4 regions of the Arthrobacter sp. Dra40 genome follow, and region 1 is predicted to be linked to each of the others. Evidence: riboswitches for the same ligand, from Rfam matches in the RefSeq annotation. Region 1 holds a riboswitch; each other region holds the start of a gene.

Evidence for each region. Region 1 has a riboswitch for cyclic di-AMP ahead of AC5RWT_RS00400 (NlpC/P60 family protein). Riboswitches for the same ligand answer to the same signal wherever they lie in the genome.
Region 2: another riboswitch for cyclic di-AMP. It lies ahead of AC5RWT_RS19200 (C40 family peptidase); the one in region 1 lies ahead of AC5RWT_RS00400 (NlpC/P60 family protein).
Region 3: another riboswitch for cyclic di-AMP. It lies ahead of AC5RWT_RS12510 (NlpC/P60 family protein); the one in region 1 lies ahead of AC5RWT_RS00400 (NlpC/P60 family protein).
Region 4: another riboswitch for cyclic di-AMP. It lies ahead of AC5RWT_RS26285 (NlpC/P60 family protein); the one in region 1 lies ahead of AC5RWT_RS00400 (NlpC/P60 family protein).

Annotation. Positions count from the first base shown of each region.
Region 1 covers NZ_JBNHHB010000001.1:76,678-81,142, forward strand. The annotation lists gene AC5RWT_RS00400 (NlpC/P60 family protein) at 205-1,104, opposite strand; cyclic di-AMP (ydaO/yuaA leader) riboswitch at 1,109-1,272, opposite strand; gene AC5RWT_RS00405 (aldehyde dehydrogenase family protein) at 1,695-3,158, shown strand; gene glsA (glutaminase A) at 3,161-4,465, opposite strand, start outside.
Region 2 covers NZ_JBNHHB010000052.1:22,126-26,590, forward strand. The annotation lists gene AC5RWT_RS19190 (MFS transporter) at 1-666, shown strand, start outside; gene AC5RWT_RS19195 (LysR substrate-binding domain-containing protein) at 803-1,735, opposite strand; cyclic di-AMP (ydaO/yuaA leader) riboswitch at 1,987-2,152, shown strand; gene AC5RWT_RS19200 (C40 family peptidase) at 2,156-3,046, shown strand; gene AC5RWT_RS19205 (MDR family MFS transporter) at 3,327-4,465, shown strand, end outside.
Region 3 covers NZ_JBNHHB010000023.1:11,865-16,329, reverse strand. The annotation lists gene AC5RWT_RS12515 (NlpC/P60 family protein) at 1-659, shown strand, start outside; cyclic di-AMP (ydaO/yuaA leader) riboswitch at 920-1,094, shown strand; gene AC5RWT_RS12510 (NlpC/P60 family protein) at 1,099-1,890, shown strand; gene AC5RWT_RS12505 (HNH endonuclease) at 2,182-2,682, shown strand; gene AC5RWT_RS12500 (nucleotidyltransferase family protein) at 2,679-3,341, shown strand; gene AC5RWT_RS12495 (DUF6457 domain-containing protein) at 3,393-3,671, shown strand; gene AC5RWT_RS12490 (molybdopterin molybdotransferase MoeA) at 3,668-4,465, shown strand, end outside.
Region 4 covers NZ_JBNHHB010000120.1:13,822-15,897, forward strand. The annotation lists gene AC5RWT_RS26280 (C40 family peptidase) at 1-729, shown strand, start outside; cyclic di-AMP (ydaO/yuaA leader) riboswitch at 1,097-1,270, shown strand; gene AC5RWT_RS26285 (NlpC/P60 family protein) at 1,275-2,075, shown strand.

The DNA of each region.
Region 1 (4,465 bases):
CCGCGGGTTGTGGAGGAGGTGCCGGCAGGTTAAAGAGGAGAGGACGAGCGATAAACCTCTTGAATCCAGGGGCGCGGTCGAAGAGGATGCCCCGCCTTTAAACGCCATTAAAGAGGAGAGGCCCCGCCGGCGCATGGCCGACGGGGCTCCCTGTGATCCTGGCCCGGCCGTTGGGGGAATAACCGGCCCAGGAGACTGTGGGTGCTAGATGGTGTAGTACCCGGTTACCGGCATGGCGCTCACGTCGTGCACCAAGGTGCCCTGGCTCGGGTTGAGCGCGCTGATCATCTTGCCGTCGCCCAAGTAGATTCCGATGTGGCCGCCGCCGTTCTGCACCACCAGGTCGCCCGGCTGCGGGTTGCTGGTCGGAGTCAGGGCGCCGCCCTGCATCTGGCTGGTGCGGGGCAGGTCCACGCCGACCTGGGCGTAGACCCACTGGGTGAATCCTGAGCAGTCCCAGCCACCGGTGCTGGTGCCGCCCCAAACGTAGGGGGTGCCCAGGCCGGTCATCGCGATGTCCACGATGCTCTTGTTGCCGCCGGTGGAGGCAGGCTTGATGTCGGCGCTGGCCAACGAGACCGTGGCGGTGTCGGCCGGTGCAGCCTGCGTCGCCGCGGTGGCTACGCCGGCGCCCTGGGCAGCTTGGCCGCCGGACTGGGCCTGCGCGGAACCGGTCAGTGCGATCTCGTCGCCCGGGTAGATGAGGGTGTAAGCGTTCAGCCCGTTGGCGGCCAGCACATCCTGCACGTTCTTCCCGTACTGGGCGGCGATCGTGCCTACGGTGTCGCCGGCGACCACGGTGTGGGTGGCGGCGTCGGAAGCAGCTTCGGTGGTAACCGAGGCCCGCTCCACCTCGAGGCCGGCGTTGGCCGGGGCGGCAACGGTGTCGGCCACATCGGCTGCACCGTAGGTCGGGACGGTGACATCGGCGGCGGCGTTGGCCGGCATGCCGACGCCCAGCATCAGGCCACCGGCGGCCGTGACAACGGCGGCACTGCGGCCGACGGTGCCGGCGTGGGATGAAATAGCGTTGGACAGGCCAGCCACGGTGGTGTTGCGAACGGGGGTGGCGCGGTGGCGTGCACGGTTGTTTTTGAGCAGCAAGAAGTAAACCTCTCCCAATGCCTACGAGGTGAGCTGTCGGATTCGGATGGGAGTCACCCGGTCGTGCGGCAGTGCGGTATGCACTCCACGCGACTTAACCCCAAGGGCCCCAAGAGGGCCCGGAAAGTGGGTCCCCCGCCTCTGCCAGATGTCTAGCGAACTAACTCGGGAAGGTTGGCAGAGCTCAGCAATACCTTCCGAGGACGACGGCTATGATCGCCGACGTGATGATTACGTTACATAACGGTTCGATAACTGTCCAAGTCCTGAAATTTACCTGTGGATAACCTGAAAGCCCGAAAACTTTAATGATCCAAGGCCCGTTTCGCGCCGAAACGAAAGAGCCGGACTGCTACATCCCTTGGAACAGACAGCGGTCGCCACCCCTTTTTTAGGTCCATTTCCGCGCTTCCCGAGTGAACATCATCACCAAATGGGGCCGTCTCGACCCTCTCCCACAAGGCACTTGACTGCCATTGTCGGAGTCCGCCGGCGGGAGTAGGCTCCGGATTATCCGGGCCGCGGGAACGGCCGGCGCTTCGGCTTGGCCGGCGGCGTGGCCCAGCCACTTCGGAGAGGAATGAAGCGCCATGCCCATCACCCGCGATCTGATCATCAACGGCGAGCACGTCCCGGCGGTTTCCGGCAAGACCACCGAGGACATCAGCCCCTACACCGGTGACACTTACGCCACCGTCGCCGCCGCCGGTCCGGAGGATGTCACGCGCGCCGTCGACGCGGCGTCGTCGGCCTTCGACTCCTGGGCCGCCACCCCTCCCACTCAGCGGGCGAAAATCTTCCTCAAAGCAGCCGATCTGCTGGAGGAACGGATGCAGCAGGGCATCGAGTTGATGGCCGGAGAGGTCGGGGGAGTAGCGGTCTGGGCCGGCTTCAACGTCCAGTTGGCCGCCAACATCCTGCGCTCGGCCGCGGCGGCCACTACCGCTCCGCGAGGTGATGTGCTCGCCACCGACCTGCCGGGCAAGTTCTCGCTCTCGGTCCGCCAGCCCTATGGTGTGGTGGCGGCGCTCTCGCCCTGGAACGCGCCCTTCATCTTGGGCATCCGCGCCATGGCCATCCCGCTGGCCGTGGGCAATACGGTGGTGCTCAAGCCCAGCGAGGACGCACCGCTCGCCTGCGGCCTGTTCCTCGCGGACGCCCTGTTGGACGCCGGACTGCCGCCGGGCGTGCTCAACGTGATCACGAACGACCGCGCGGACGCGAACGACGTAGTCAGCACGTTGATCTCCGACCCGCGCGTGCGGAACGTGAACTTCACCGGTTCCACCAAAGTCGGACGAATCATTGGCACGCTGGCCGCGCAGAACCTGAAGCCGGCGGTGCTCGAGCTTGGCGGCAAGAACTCGCTGGTGGTGCTGAAAGACGCAGACATCGATTACGCCGTCCAGGCGGCGGCTTTCGGCGCGTTCATGAACGCCGGGCAGATCTGCATGTCCGTCGACCGGGTGATCGTGGACCGCAGCATCTCCGAGGAATTCTCCAGCCGCTTTGCAGAGAAGGTGGCCAAGCTGCCCACCGGCGACCCGATGAACCAGGCCACCGTCATTGGGCCGCAGGTCAACCAGAGCTCGGCGGACCGGCAGTACGCACTGATCGACGACGCCGTCTCCAAGGGCGCGCAGGTTCTGGCCGGCGGAGAGAAAGCGGGCCAAGCGGTGGTGCCAGCGACGGTCCTGTCAGGCATCACGGAAGAGATGCGGATCTACGAGGAGGAAATCTTCGGTTCAGCCACCACCGTGATGGAGGTGGACGGCCCGGAACAGGCGGTGAAGCTGGCCAACGATACCAACTACGGACTCACCTCCGGCGTCATCACCGAGAACATTGCAGAAGGCCTCAATGTGGCGCAGCAGCTCAAGACCGGCATCAGCCACGTCAACGACCAGCCGGTGCAGGACGAGCCGATGGCCCCGTTCGGCGGCATCCACGAGTCGGGCTACGGCAAGTTCGGCGGCCAGGCCGGCATCAATTCGTTTACCGAGGAGCGCTGGATCACCATCCAACAGAGCGGACACGCCCAGTACCCGTTCTAGCTTCAGTCGCGGATCCGTACGGCGGTCTCGCGCATGTAGCGGTCTACATGGGCGTACGCGTCGCGGGTGAGCGCCTTCCACAGCTCGACGGCGAGGCGGGGGTTTTCGCTCTCCAGCCTACTGATCGCCTCGGCCGGGAGAAGTTTGACCCGTACCTTTCCGTGGGCGCGTACGGTGGTTTCCTGCCGGTCGGCGCTGCCCAGTGCCATTTCGCCGAACGTCATGCCGGCGCTGAGGGTGGTGAGTTTGACCCGGCTGTTCTCCGGACCGGGCGACGTGGTGACGACGCTGCCGGACAGGATGAAGTAGACGCCGCCGAAGCGCTGGCGGATGCGGCGGATCACGTCGCCGTCGTCGTAGCTGTACTCTTCCATCAGTTCGGCGAGCGCAGCGGCGTCCTCGGCGGCGAGCGGACTGAGCGCGGGCGAGTCGGCAACGTCCACAGTGGCCGGCTGGCAGAGTTCGTCCCCGTAGCTGGCGATCAACTGGTTTTCGGCGAATTCGACGGCGGCGGTGCGGGTGGCGAACGACGGCACCGCCCGGCCGTCTTCTTCGAACCGTTGCGCCAGGGCGCCTTCGCCGTCGATGAGCACCAGACTGCGTCCGGCCTGCGCGAGCGAGGTCCGGAGCTGCTCCAGCATGTCCAGGGCGACCGGGGCGGTTTCATCCACCCGGCGCATGTCCAGGACGATCAGTTCCACCGACTCGTCCAGGTCGCTGACCTCGCGGACCATGGATTCCGTGCCGGCGAACAGCAGGTCACCGTTCAGCTCGATCACACGGGAGCGGTGCGCGTTGTCCCGCAGCACGTCTGCGGCCTCGTCGGTGCGTCGGATGCCGGACGGGGCGTCGGCGATGTCGTAGCTGGCGCGGATGGCATTGCGGCCGGTGCGGGCCGCCCGGACGAAGTGCAGCCCCATGTCGTGAGAGATCCGCCGGCTCGCCTCCACGCCGCGGACGCTGCTGCCGTGATCGTCTAACGGCGGTGAATAGACGGCCAGGCCCAGCTGGCCCGGCAGCACCGCGAGCAGTCCGCCGCCGACTCCTGACTTGGCCGGCATGCCCACGTCCGAGAGCCACGCCCCGGCGTCGTCATACATGCCGCAGGTGGCCATGACGGATAGAACCCGTTCCTCCACCTCCAGGTCCAGCACCTGTTTGCCCGTCAGCGGGTTGCTGCCTCCGTTGGCCAGCGTGGCGGCCATGATGGACAGGTCGCGGCAGGTGACCAGTACCGAGCACTGCCGGAAGTAGTCCTCTGCCACCGGGTCCGGCTCCTGCTCGATGATCTCAAAGGAGCGCAGCAG
Region 2 (4,465 bases), on a different contig from region 1:
CCGCTGTTCCTAGCCCTGGAAGACAAGGCCGAAGAAAAGAAGATCCCGATCCTTGAGGTGCTCACGAAATACCCGAAGAACGTCATCATGGGCACACTGGTGGGGATGAGCTCCTACACCGTGCAGGGCCTGATGACCGTGTGGGCCATCTCCTATGTGGTGGATGAGGTCGGCCTCGACCGCACCGGCGTCCTCAACATCAAGGCGATCGGCGCGGCGTTGACCGTCGTGGCCATCTGGTTCGCGGCCCGGCACAGTGACAAGCTCGGCCGCCGTCCGGTGATGCTGATCGGCATCGTGGCCGGAGCCGTCCTGGCCTTCCCCATCATGTGGATGCTTGAACTCGGGACGCTGTGGCTGTTCGCCACCGGCCTGTTCCTGGCCAACGGCGTCATCCAGGGCACCATCTTCGGGCCGTTCGGGGCGTTTACGGCAGAGCTGTTCCCGACCCGGATGCGCTACACCGGTGCCTCGCTGGTCTACCAGCTCTCCTCCACGCTGGGCGCCGGCTTCACCCCCATGATCGCCAGCGGCCTGGTCCTGGCCGCCGGCGGTGAGCTATGGCTGGTGGCCGCAGTCTGGGCCGGCGCGTTCGTGCTGGCAGGGCTGTGCATCCTGGGGGTCAAGGAAGGCAAGGACAAGGACCTCACCGCGGAAAATATGTAGTTCCGCCAGCACGCCGGACCTCACGGCGGCCGTTGCCCAGCGCAGCGGCCGCCGCGTCGCCGTTAAGGCAGCGGGCCGCCGTCGTACGCCTGCCCGCACGGTACCAGCGCCGCGACCGCCGCGCCGCCACTTCGCGTTACGCCGTCGTACCCTCCCGAGAGCCGCTCGGCTCGGCGCCGCCAACCTCCGCGCAAAAGTCGAGGAAGGCCTTCAGCCTGAGGCTGGGCCGAGTGACGCTGGCGTAGGCGACGCAGACATCGCTGTGCCCGACCGGGCCGTCGATCTCCACCGTGGCCAACGGCAGGCCGTCGTAGCTGTGGTTGCCCGGCGGTCGCTGCACCAGCACGGTGTAGCCGAGGCCGCGGGCCACCATGCCGCGGACGGCTTCGAAACTGGAGGAACGCCAGGCGATCTTCGGATCCAGCCCGGACAGCCGCAGGTTGACCAACTGATTGTCCCGCACGGTCGGGATGTCCAAGGAGACGAAGTCCTCGTCTGCCAGTTCCTCCAGTTTGATGCTGGTGCGGGAAGCCAGCGGATGGTCGGCAGCCAGCAGCACATAGGGCCGGCCTTCCTTGACCGTGCGCGCCTGCACGCCGGGCAACAGGTGCCGGGTGTGGGTCAGCACCGCATCCAAATAGCCCTCCTGCATCCGGTGCTGCAGCTCGGCGGCTTCCCCTTCCTCCATGGTCACCGTGAGCCGCGGATGGGGTTTGATGAAGCGTTCGCTGATGACCGGAACCCAAAAGGCCGAGAGCGTGCTGTAGCAGCCGATGGCCAGCGGGCCTACCAGTCCCTGCTGCCGTTCGATGATGCTGTTCTGCACCTCGTCGGCATGCCGGACCAGGCTGCGCACGTCGCGCAGGAACTGCTGGCCGACACCGGTCAGCGCGATTCCGCGGGACCGGTGCCGGACCATCAGCTGCGCGCCGACGATCCGTTCCAGGTCGGTCAGCGACTGTGACATGGCCGCTTGGGAGATGTGGCTGGCAGCCGCGGCCGCGGAGATCGAGCCGTGATCGGCGACTGCCACGAAGTACTGCAGCTGTTTGAGCGTGAAGTTCACCACCCCGCCAGCGTACAAGTAACCAAGGAGGGGACGCCTGACGGGCCGGATTGTTCGTCGAATGTAGCGTCGAGCGTTTGATGCAGTGGTAGTTAAACGCTGGCTGGCCGTGCCCGCGGGGAGCCGTTTTCAGGTTATCCACAGCTAACCATCAGGGCTTGGACAGTTACCGAACCGTTATGTAGTGTAATCACCACGTCGGCGATCATGCGCCGTCGTCCTCGGTGGGTATTGCCTAGCTCTGCCAGCCTTACCGAGTTCGTTCGCTAGACATCTGGCAGAGGCGGGGGACCCATTTTCTTCGGGCCCCTCTGGGGCTCTTGGGGTTAAGCCGTACGAAGTGCATGCCGCACTGCCGCACGGCCGGGTGACTCCCATCCGAACCCGACAGCTCACCTCGCAGGCATTGGGAGAGGTAATTTCTTGCTGCTCAAAAACAACCGCGCACGCCACCGTGCCACCCCGGTCCGCAACACCGCCATTGCCGGCCTGTCCAACGCCGTTTCATCCCACGCCGGCACCGTCGGTCGCGGGGCTGCCGTGGTCACTGCCGCCGGAGGCCTAATGCTGGGCGCCGGCCTGCCGGCCAACGCCGCCGCCGAGGTCAACGTCCCGACGTATGGCTCCGCCGACGCCGCGGAAACCGTTGCCGCTCCGGCGAATGCCGGCTTCGAGGTGGAGCGGGCGTCCGTAACCAGTTCGGCTGCCGGCGCCACCACCCACACCGTCGTCGCGGGCGACACTGTGGGCACCATTGCCGCCCAGTACGGCAAGAACGTGCAGGACGTGCTGGCCATCAACGGCCTGGGCGCGTACTCCATCATCTACCCGGGCGACCAGATCGCCCTGACCGGCTCCGCGCAGGGCAGCCAGGCCGTTGATGGCCAGGCAGTCCAGCTCGCCTCCTCGACGCAGGCCGCCTCGACGGATACGGCCACGGTCTCGCTGGCCAGCGCCAACATCTCGGTTGCCTCCACCGGCGGCAACAAGAGCATCGTGGACATTGCCATGTCCGGCCAGGGCACCCCCTACGTCTGGGGCGGCACCTCCACCGCCGGCTGGGACTGCTCCGGCTTCACCCAGTGGGTCTACGCCCAGGCTGGCGTTGACCTGCCCCGCCTCAGCCAGGAGCAGGGCAGTGTCCTGACGCCGACCAGCAGCCCGCAGCCGGGTGACCTGGTGGTGCAGAACGGCGGCGGCCACGTGGGCATCTACCTCGGCGACGGCAAGATGATCAGCGCGCTGAACCCGAGCCAGGGCACCATGGTGCACGACGTCCACGCCATGCCCGTTACCGGCTACTACACGATGTAGCACCCCCAAGACTCCTGGTCCGGTTACTCCCCCAACTACCGGCCCAGGACCACAGGGAAGCTCCGTCGGCCTTGCGCCGGCGGGGCTTCTCCTCTTTTAAAAGGACCGGAGGCGGCCCCGCCCGGCGAGCACCGCCGTCGTTGTCTTGTGGAGGTTCCTGCGCGGTGGGAATAGGCTTACGCGGACGCGGGTTAGACTACTATTCCGCCAATTCGGCGCCGTTTTTTGGCCCTCCTGCGGCCCGCCCACAACAGCACGAACTCCACCCGAGGATCCTCCCGTGAGCCAAAAACCGTTGAAGAACAGTGCCCCGGCGTTGTCTGGACCGGCGCACGGCGGTGGTTACACGGCTGGTGAAGCCCGCCGGAACCGCCGGGTGATCGGAATCCTGCTGGTCTCGGCGTTCGTGGTGATCCTGAACGAGACCATCATGTCGGTGGCTTTGACCGAGCTGATGGAAGACCTCAACATCAGCGCCCGCGCGGCGCAGTGGCTTACCACGGCGTTCATGCTGACCATGGCGGTGGTCATCCCGGTCACTGGCTTCTTGCTGCAGCGATTCACGACTCGCCAGGTTTTCACCGCCGCGATGTCCCTGTTCTCCGCCGGCACGCTGCTGGCGGCGCTGGCTCCAGGCTTCGAAGTGCTGCTGGTGGGGCGCGTCGTTCAAGCATCGGGCACCGCGATCATGATGCCGCTGCTCATGACCACGCTCATGAACCTGGTGCCGGCCGAAGACCGCGGCAAGACCATGGGCAACGTTTCGATTGTCATTTCGGTGGCGCCGGCAATCGGCCCGACCATCTCCGGCATCATCCTCAACGCTCTGTCCTGGCGCTGGATGTTCTGGCTGGTGCTGCCGATCGCGCTGACAATGCTGGTGGTCGGCAACCGGCGGATCCTGAACGTGACCGAGCCGCGGCAGGTGCCGCTGGATGTGCCGTCGGTGATCCTCTCGGCGATCGGTTTCGGCGGGCTCATCTACGGCCTCAGCCAGGTTGGCGCCGGGCAGGGAACAACGACGGCGGAGCCCACCTCGGGTGCGGCCATGTGGATCGCCTTTGCGGCCGGCGGTGTGGGATTGCTGGTGTTCCTGCTGCGTCAGGTCCGGTTGCAGCGCTCGGACAAGGCGCTGCTGGACCTGAGGACGTTCCGCTCCGGCAACTTTGCCGTATCCGTCGCGCTGATGGCTGTCAGCATGGCGGCACTGTTCGGCACCATCATTCTGCTCCCTATATATATGCAGCAGGTCCTGGGGCTCGAGCCGCTGCAGATCGGTCTCCTGCTGTTGCCGGGCGGACTGCTCATGGGGCTGTTGGCACCGGCCGTGGGCCGCCTTTACGACACGTTCGGCCCGCGCGTGCTCTTGGTGCCCGGAACGGCGGTGGTCAGTGCCGTGCTCTGGTTCTTGTCCACGGT
Region 3 (4,465 bases), on a different contig from region 1:
CGATTTCCAAGGCTGTTTCCGCAAACGCCGGAACTGTTGGACGCCAAGGTGCCGTGATCGCCGCCGCTACCGGCCTGGTTCTGACCGCTGCCATTCCGGCACAGGCCGTCAGTGCCGACCGTAGCGTGGATGCCCCGGCCCGCGTGCAGGTGGAAGCCGTACAGGCCTCCGCGGCCGTGAAGCTGACCTTCGAACGTGCCGGGATCACCTCCACCCCGGCACCGCAGACCGTCGTCCAGGCCGTATCGAACGAGATCAACCCGACGACCGGCGACGACGCCGGATCGGACAAGGGTAAGTCCACCAAGAAGGCCGGCGAAGCTGCCGCCAGCGGAGCGGCCGCCGCCATCGTCGCCGCCGCCTACGGCCAGATCGGTGTGGGCCAGGACTGCACCGCCCTGGTCGAGAACGCGCTGCGTGCGGCTGGCTACTCGGTCGGCGACCTCGCCCCGGCACAGTTCTTTGCCTACGGCACGCAGGTTTCCACGCCGCAGCCGGGCGACATCATCTACTACTCCAACGGCGGTGCTGGCGTGGCCCACGTGGCCCTCTACGTTGGCAACGGCCAGGCGGTCCACGGCGGTTGGGCCGGCTACAGCACTGTCCTGGGCAGCGCCTACATCGGCTCCGGCCCGGTGTTCATCCGTCCGGCGGCCTAAGCCTTCCTGACGTTCTCAGCTGTTTGTATCGCGGCGCGCCTTTCGGGGCGCGCCGTCGGTCATTAAGGGCGCGGTTCGACGGCGGCATGCGGGTGCCGGAGCGGGGGCTTCGGTGCCTGCCGAACAACCTCCGTAACCTAAAGATTACCGTTCCGTGATCAGAACGTGACAATGCTCGCCGAATCGTATACGCTCTAACTCGTGCCAGCTGTCAGACGGCTGGGACCTCCGGGTGGATTTGCCGAGCTCTGCCACCAACCGGAGTTCGTTCGCAAAAACTTCGCGGGCAGAGGCGGGGGAACCAAATTCGGGTTCCGTACAGGAACCCTTGGGGTTAAGTCGTCAGGACTCTCAGGCTTTGCCGGGGAGGACTACGGCCGGGTGCACTCCCATCCGAATCCGACAGCTCACCTCGCAGGCATTGGGAGAGGCCTTTAACGTGTTCAATAACACCGCTACAGGGCGCCACCGCGCCGTTTCCGTCCGCACCAACCCGCTGGAGACGATTTCCAAAGCCGTCTCATCCAATGCCGGATCCATGGGTCGCTCTGCAGCCGTTATTGCTGCCGCCTCCGGATTGGCCCTGACCGCAGGCATCCCCGCGCAGTCAGCCACCGTCGAACGCACCGCGTCCACCGTGTCCGTCCCCAGCCGCGTGCAGGTGGACACCGTGCAGGCTTCCAGCGCCGTCCAACTGACCTTCTCGCGCCCCGACATCAAGTCCACTCCGGCACCGGAGCCGGAGCCTGTGGTCGAAGCCGTGGCCCAGGAAGTGGCACCGGTTGCCGAGGAGGCTGCAGACGCAGCACCCGCCGCCGTGCAGAAGGCCGCACCGGCCGCACCGGCCGTAGCCAAGGCCGCAGCAGCTCCCGCCAAGGCAGCCGCGCCGGCCGCTGCCTCCGCCAGCGGCGTGGCGTCCACCCTGGTCTCCTCCGCTTACGGCCAGATCGGTATTTCGCAGGACTGCACCGCCATGGTGGAGAAGGCCCTGCGCGCCGCCGGTAAGTCGGTGGGCGACCTCGCCCCGGCTCAGTTCCTCAGCTACGGCACGCAGGTTTCCACCCCGCAGCCGGGCGACCTGCTCTACTACTCCGACGGCGGCGCCGGCGTCGCGCACATCGCCATCTACGTAGGCAACGGCCAGGCCGTCCACGGCGGCTGGACCGGTTACACCACCGCGTTGGCCAGCGCCGACGTCGGATCCGGCTACGTAGCCATCCGCGTCAACTAGGCTTCGCCTTCCCGGTCCACTGGACCGTCCACCGGCCCCGGTCCACGCCCAGCGTGCACCGGGGCCGGCGGCGTTTCAAGCCGCAGGGCAACGCGGCCGGTGGATCCACCGGCGGCCGGGAAACAACCGGTAACAGCTGGCTGCTCCGGTCCGATACGCCCCACCGGCAGCGAAAAAAGTTAGCGCAGAACGTACCGGCCGTCATACTCTTTGACTGTTAGTGCAGAAAATCCAGTCCCTGACCGGAACTGAAGCGCCGGTCGGGTAGGCCACACTCCAAGAGGAATGTGCATGCGCACACTCGTTCTGAATGCCGGATACGAACCGCTGGCGGTCGTCACCTTCCGCCGGGCGTTGCTTCTTGTGCTCACCGGCAAGGCCAGCGTGATCGCCGAGGACGGTGATCCCGTCGTCGGCCCGAACGACATCCTGGGACGTCCCTCGGTGATCCTGCTTAACCGGTACATTAAGATCCCGTACAATCAGGACACCGCTGTGACCCGCCGCGGAGTGCTGCGCCGCGACAACCACCTGTGCGCGTATTGCGGCAAGACGGCCACCACGGTGGACCACGTCAAGCCGAGGTCGCGCGGAGGCGAGGACAGTTGGGAGAATTTAGTGGCCTGCTGCCTGCGCTGCAACAACGCCAAGGGCGACCGCACCCTCGCCCACATGGGCTGGAGCCTGCGGTTCACGCCCCGTCCGCCCAGCGGTGCCCGCTGGCGCATCCGTGACCTGGATCGGCCTGCACCGGCCTGGAGCCAGTTCCTCGACACCCATACCGCCGCGTGACGGCTGCCGATTTCGACGCCGTCGTGCTGGCTGGCGGCCGCTCCTCGCGGTTGGGCGGAAGCCCCAAGGCACTGCTGCAACTCGACGGGTCCACGCTGTTGCGCCGCACGCTGGAGGCCGTCCGCGGTTCCCGACTGATCGCCGTCGTCGGCCCGGATGACCTGCTGGCGGAAGTGGACGCTTTCCGCCGGTCGGTGGATCCCGCACCCCGCCTCCTGCTGGCCCGGGAAGACCCGCCGTACTCCGGTCCGGCAGCGGGCATCGCGGCCGGGGTCCAGGCCCTGACGGCCGATGACGACGGCGGGGCCCCGGGCCGGGCGCCGTTCACCCTGCTCCTTGCCTGCGATATGCCGTTGCTGGCCGGGCTGCCCGAACTGCTGCTGGGCGGTGCCGCCCGCGCACCGGAGGCGAAGCTCTGGATCCCCGTGGACGCCGACGGCAAGCGGCAGCAGTTGGCGTGCTGCGCGGACAGCGCGGCCTTGGCGGCAGCGGTGCAAGAGGCCGGGGGAGCGGCCGGGCTGGCCGGCCAACCGGTCCGGAACCTGCTCGACGGCCTGCCGGCGGTAGAGCTCCTATTGGAGCGGGCCGGGCTGTACACATCGGACGTCGACACCTGGCAAGACGCGGACCGCTTTGGCATTGCCCCGCCCGCGCCGTAGCCTGAAACAAACGTCGTACTTGCCCGCTTACCGGGCGGATCGGAGGCCATTGTGTCCGGAGCGGCCGAACAGCTCTCCCCGTATGTCAGCGAACTGCTGCAGGCGCTGGAACTTGAGGACATGCCGGTGGACATCGACGCCGTGCTAGGGCTGGCCGGCGTGGCCGCACACAGCGTGGTCCGTCCCGCCGCGCCGCTGACCACCTTCGTGGTGGGCTACGCCGCCGGCTTCGCGGCCGCCACCGGGCAGGCCACACCGGAGGTGGCCATGCGCGCTGCCTCCCGCGTGGCCGACGAAGTTGCCCGCCGCCACGGCGCAGTACAGGAGTGAGCTCCGGGCTTCGCTGGGAAGACGCCCGGGCCGCCGCCTACGCGGCCGGCCAGGCGGCAGCCATCCGGCCGGCCACCCCCGTGGAACTGGCAGCTTGCGCCGGGCGCACGCTGGCCGCCGACCTGCCGGCGCTGCTTCCGGTGCCGCACTACGCCTCGTCCGCCATGGACGGCTGGGCCATCGCCGGCACCGGGCCGTGGCAGCTGGTGCCGGCCGGCACGCCGCTGCGGCCGGGGCAGGCCGCCCCGGTGGTCACCGGCGGCCTGATCCCGGACGGTGCAGACAGCGTGCTGCGCAGCGAATGCGGGGCCACGACGACGCAGCAGCTTGAGTTGTGCCCGGGGACCTCGGAGCGGGAATTGGCCGCCGGACGCCACATCCGTCCGGCCGGCGAGGAGACCCCAGCCGGCGCCGTCGTGGTAGCAGCCGGGACCGTGCTGACCCCCGCGCATCTGGCCGTCGCGGCGGTCTGTGGCCACGATGCGCTTCCCGTTGCCGCGGTGCCGCGGGTCGCGCTGCTGCTCACCGGCGACGAAGTCGTCACCTCCGGGATCCCCGCGCCCGGCCGGGTGCGCGATACGTTCGGCCCCACCCTGCCGGCCATCATCGCCCGGTTCGGTGGCGAGGTCGCCGACAGCCGGCGGCTGCCCGACGACTTCGCCGCCACGGCGGAGGCCATCGCCGGCTGTGGCGGCGACGTGGTGGTCACCACCGGCGGGACCGGCACGTCCGCCGCCGACCATCTGCGCCGGGTCCTGGACGCCGCCGGCGCCACCATCCTGGTCCCGTCCATC
Region 4 (2,076 bases), on a different contig from region 1:
ATTACTGCGGGCCGCCATCGTGCGACCCCTGTCCGCACGAGCCCGCTTGAGACGATTTCCAAGGCTGTTACCGCGAATGCGGGAACCGTTGGACGCCAAGGTGCCGTGATCGCCGCCGCTACCGGTCTGGTTCTGACCGGTACCATGCCTGCCCAGGCGGTCAGCGTTGACCGCGGCGTCGAAGCCCCGGCCCGCGTGCAGGTGGAAGCCGTGCAGGCCTCCGCAGCCGTGAAACTGACCTTCGAACGTGCCGGGATCACGTCCACCCCGGCGCCCGAGGCCGTTGTCCAGGCCGTATCAAACGAGATCAACCCGACGACGACGACCGGCAATGCTGCCGGATCGAACGAGGGCAAGACCGCCAAAACAGCAGACAAAAAGGTCGGCGAAGCTGCCGCCAGCGGTGTTGCCGGCGCCATCGTCGCTTCTGCCTACGGCCAGATCGGTGTCAGCCAGGACTGCACTGCACTGGTCGAAAATGCCCTGCGCGCGGCGGGCTTCGCGGTGGGAGACCTCGCCCCGGCGCAGTTCTTCGCCTACGGCACGCAGGTTTCCACCCCTCAGCCGGGCGACATCATTTACTACGCCAACGCCGGCGCCGGCGTGCCTCACGTTGCCATCTACGTCGGCAACGGCCAGGCCGTTCACGGCGGCTGGACGGGCTACAGCACCGTCTTGGCCAGCGCATACATCGGCTCCGGTCCGGTCTTCATCCGTCCGGCAGGCTAAAACCTTTCGTCACGGCCTTTCCCGCAGCGCGTCCTTTGGGGCGCGCTGCGGCGTTTAAGTGGTGGCCGCGTTTAAGCGGCTGCGGCGTTTAAGTGGTGGCCGCGTTTAAGCGGCTGCGGCGTTTAGGTGGTGGCCGCGTTTAGGTGGCTGCGATGTTTAGGTGGCTGCGGCGTTTAAGCGGCTGCCGGGCCCCGCAAACCGCCCGTAACAACAGCCGCACAGCCGGCCGCCGTGGGTTCCGTGATCTAAAGATCACCGTTCCGTGATCAGAATGTGACAATCGGCGGTTCATCGTATACGCTCAAACGCGTGCCAGCTGTCAGACGGCTGGCACCTCCGGGTGGATTGCCGAGCTCTGCCACCGTCCGGAGTCCGTTCGCTACACTTCGCGGGCAGAGGCGGGGGAACCACATTTCGGGTTCTTAACAGAATCCTTGGGGTTAAGTCGTAGGTGCTCTCAGGCCTTGCCGGGGAGCACTGCGACCGGATGCACTCCCATCCGAATCCGACAGCTCACCTCGCAGGCATTGGGAGAGGCCTTTAACGTGTTCAATAACACCGCTACGGGGCGCCACCGCGCCGTTTCCGTCCGCACCAACCCGCTGGAGACGATTTCCAAAGCCGTCTCGTCCAATGCCGGATCCATGGGTCGCTCGGCAGCCGTGATCGCTGCCGCGTCCGGATTGGCCCTGACCGCCGGGGTTCCCGCGCAGTCAGCAACCATCGAACGTACCGCCTCCACTGTTTCCGTTCCCAGCCGCGTGCAGATGGACACGGTACAGGCGTCAAGTGCGGTCGAACTGACCTTCTCGCGTCCCGACATCACGTCCACTCCGGCGCCGAAGCCGGAGCCGGAGCCTGTTGTCGAAACCGTGGCCGAGGAAGTGGCCCCGATCGCCGCGGAAGCCCCCGCTGCGGCCCCAGCCACCGTCCAGGAAGCCGCCGCTCCGGCAGCCCCGGCCAAGGCCGCCGCTGCGCCTGCCGTGCAGGCAGCCCCGGCCAAGGCCGCAGCATCCGCCAGTGGCGCGGCCTCCACCTTGGTCTCCTCCGCCTACAGCCAGATCGGCATCTCGCAGGACTGCACCGCCATGGTGGAGAAGGCCCTGCGCGCTGCCGGCCACTCGGTGGGTGACCTGGCTCCCGCTCAGTTCTTCAGCTACGGCACGCAGGTCTCCACCCCGCAGCCGGGCGATCTGCTGTACTACGCCGACGGCGGCGCCGGGGTTGCTCACATCGCCATTTATGTGGGCAACGGCCAGGCCATCCACGGCGGCTGGACCGGCTACACCACCGCACTGGCCAGCGCCAACGTCGGATCCGGCTACGTGGCTATTCGCGTCAACTAGC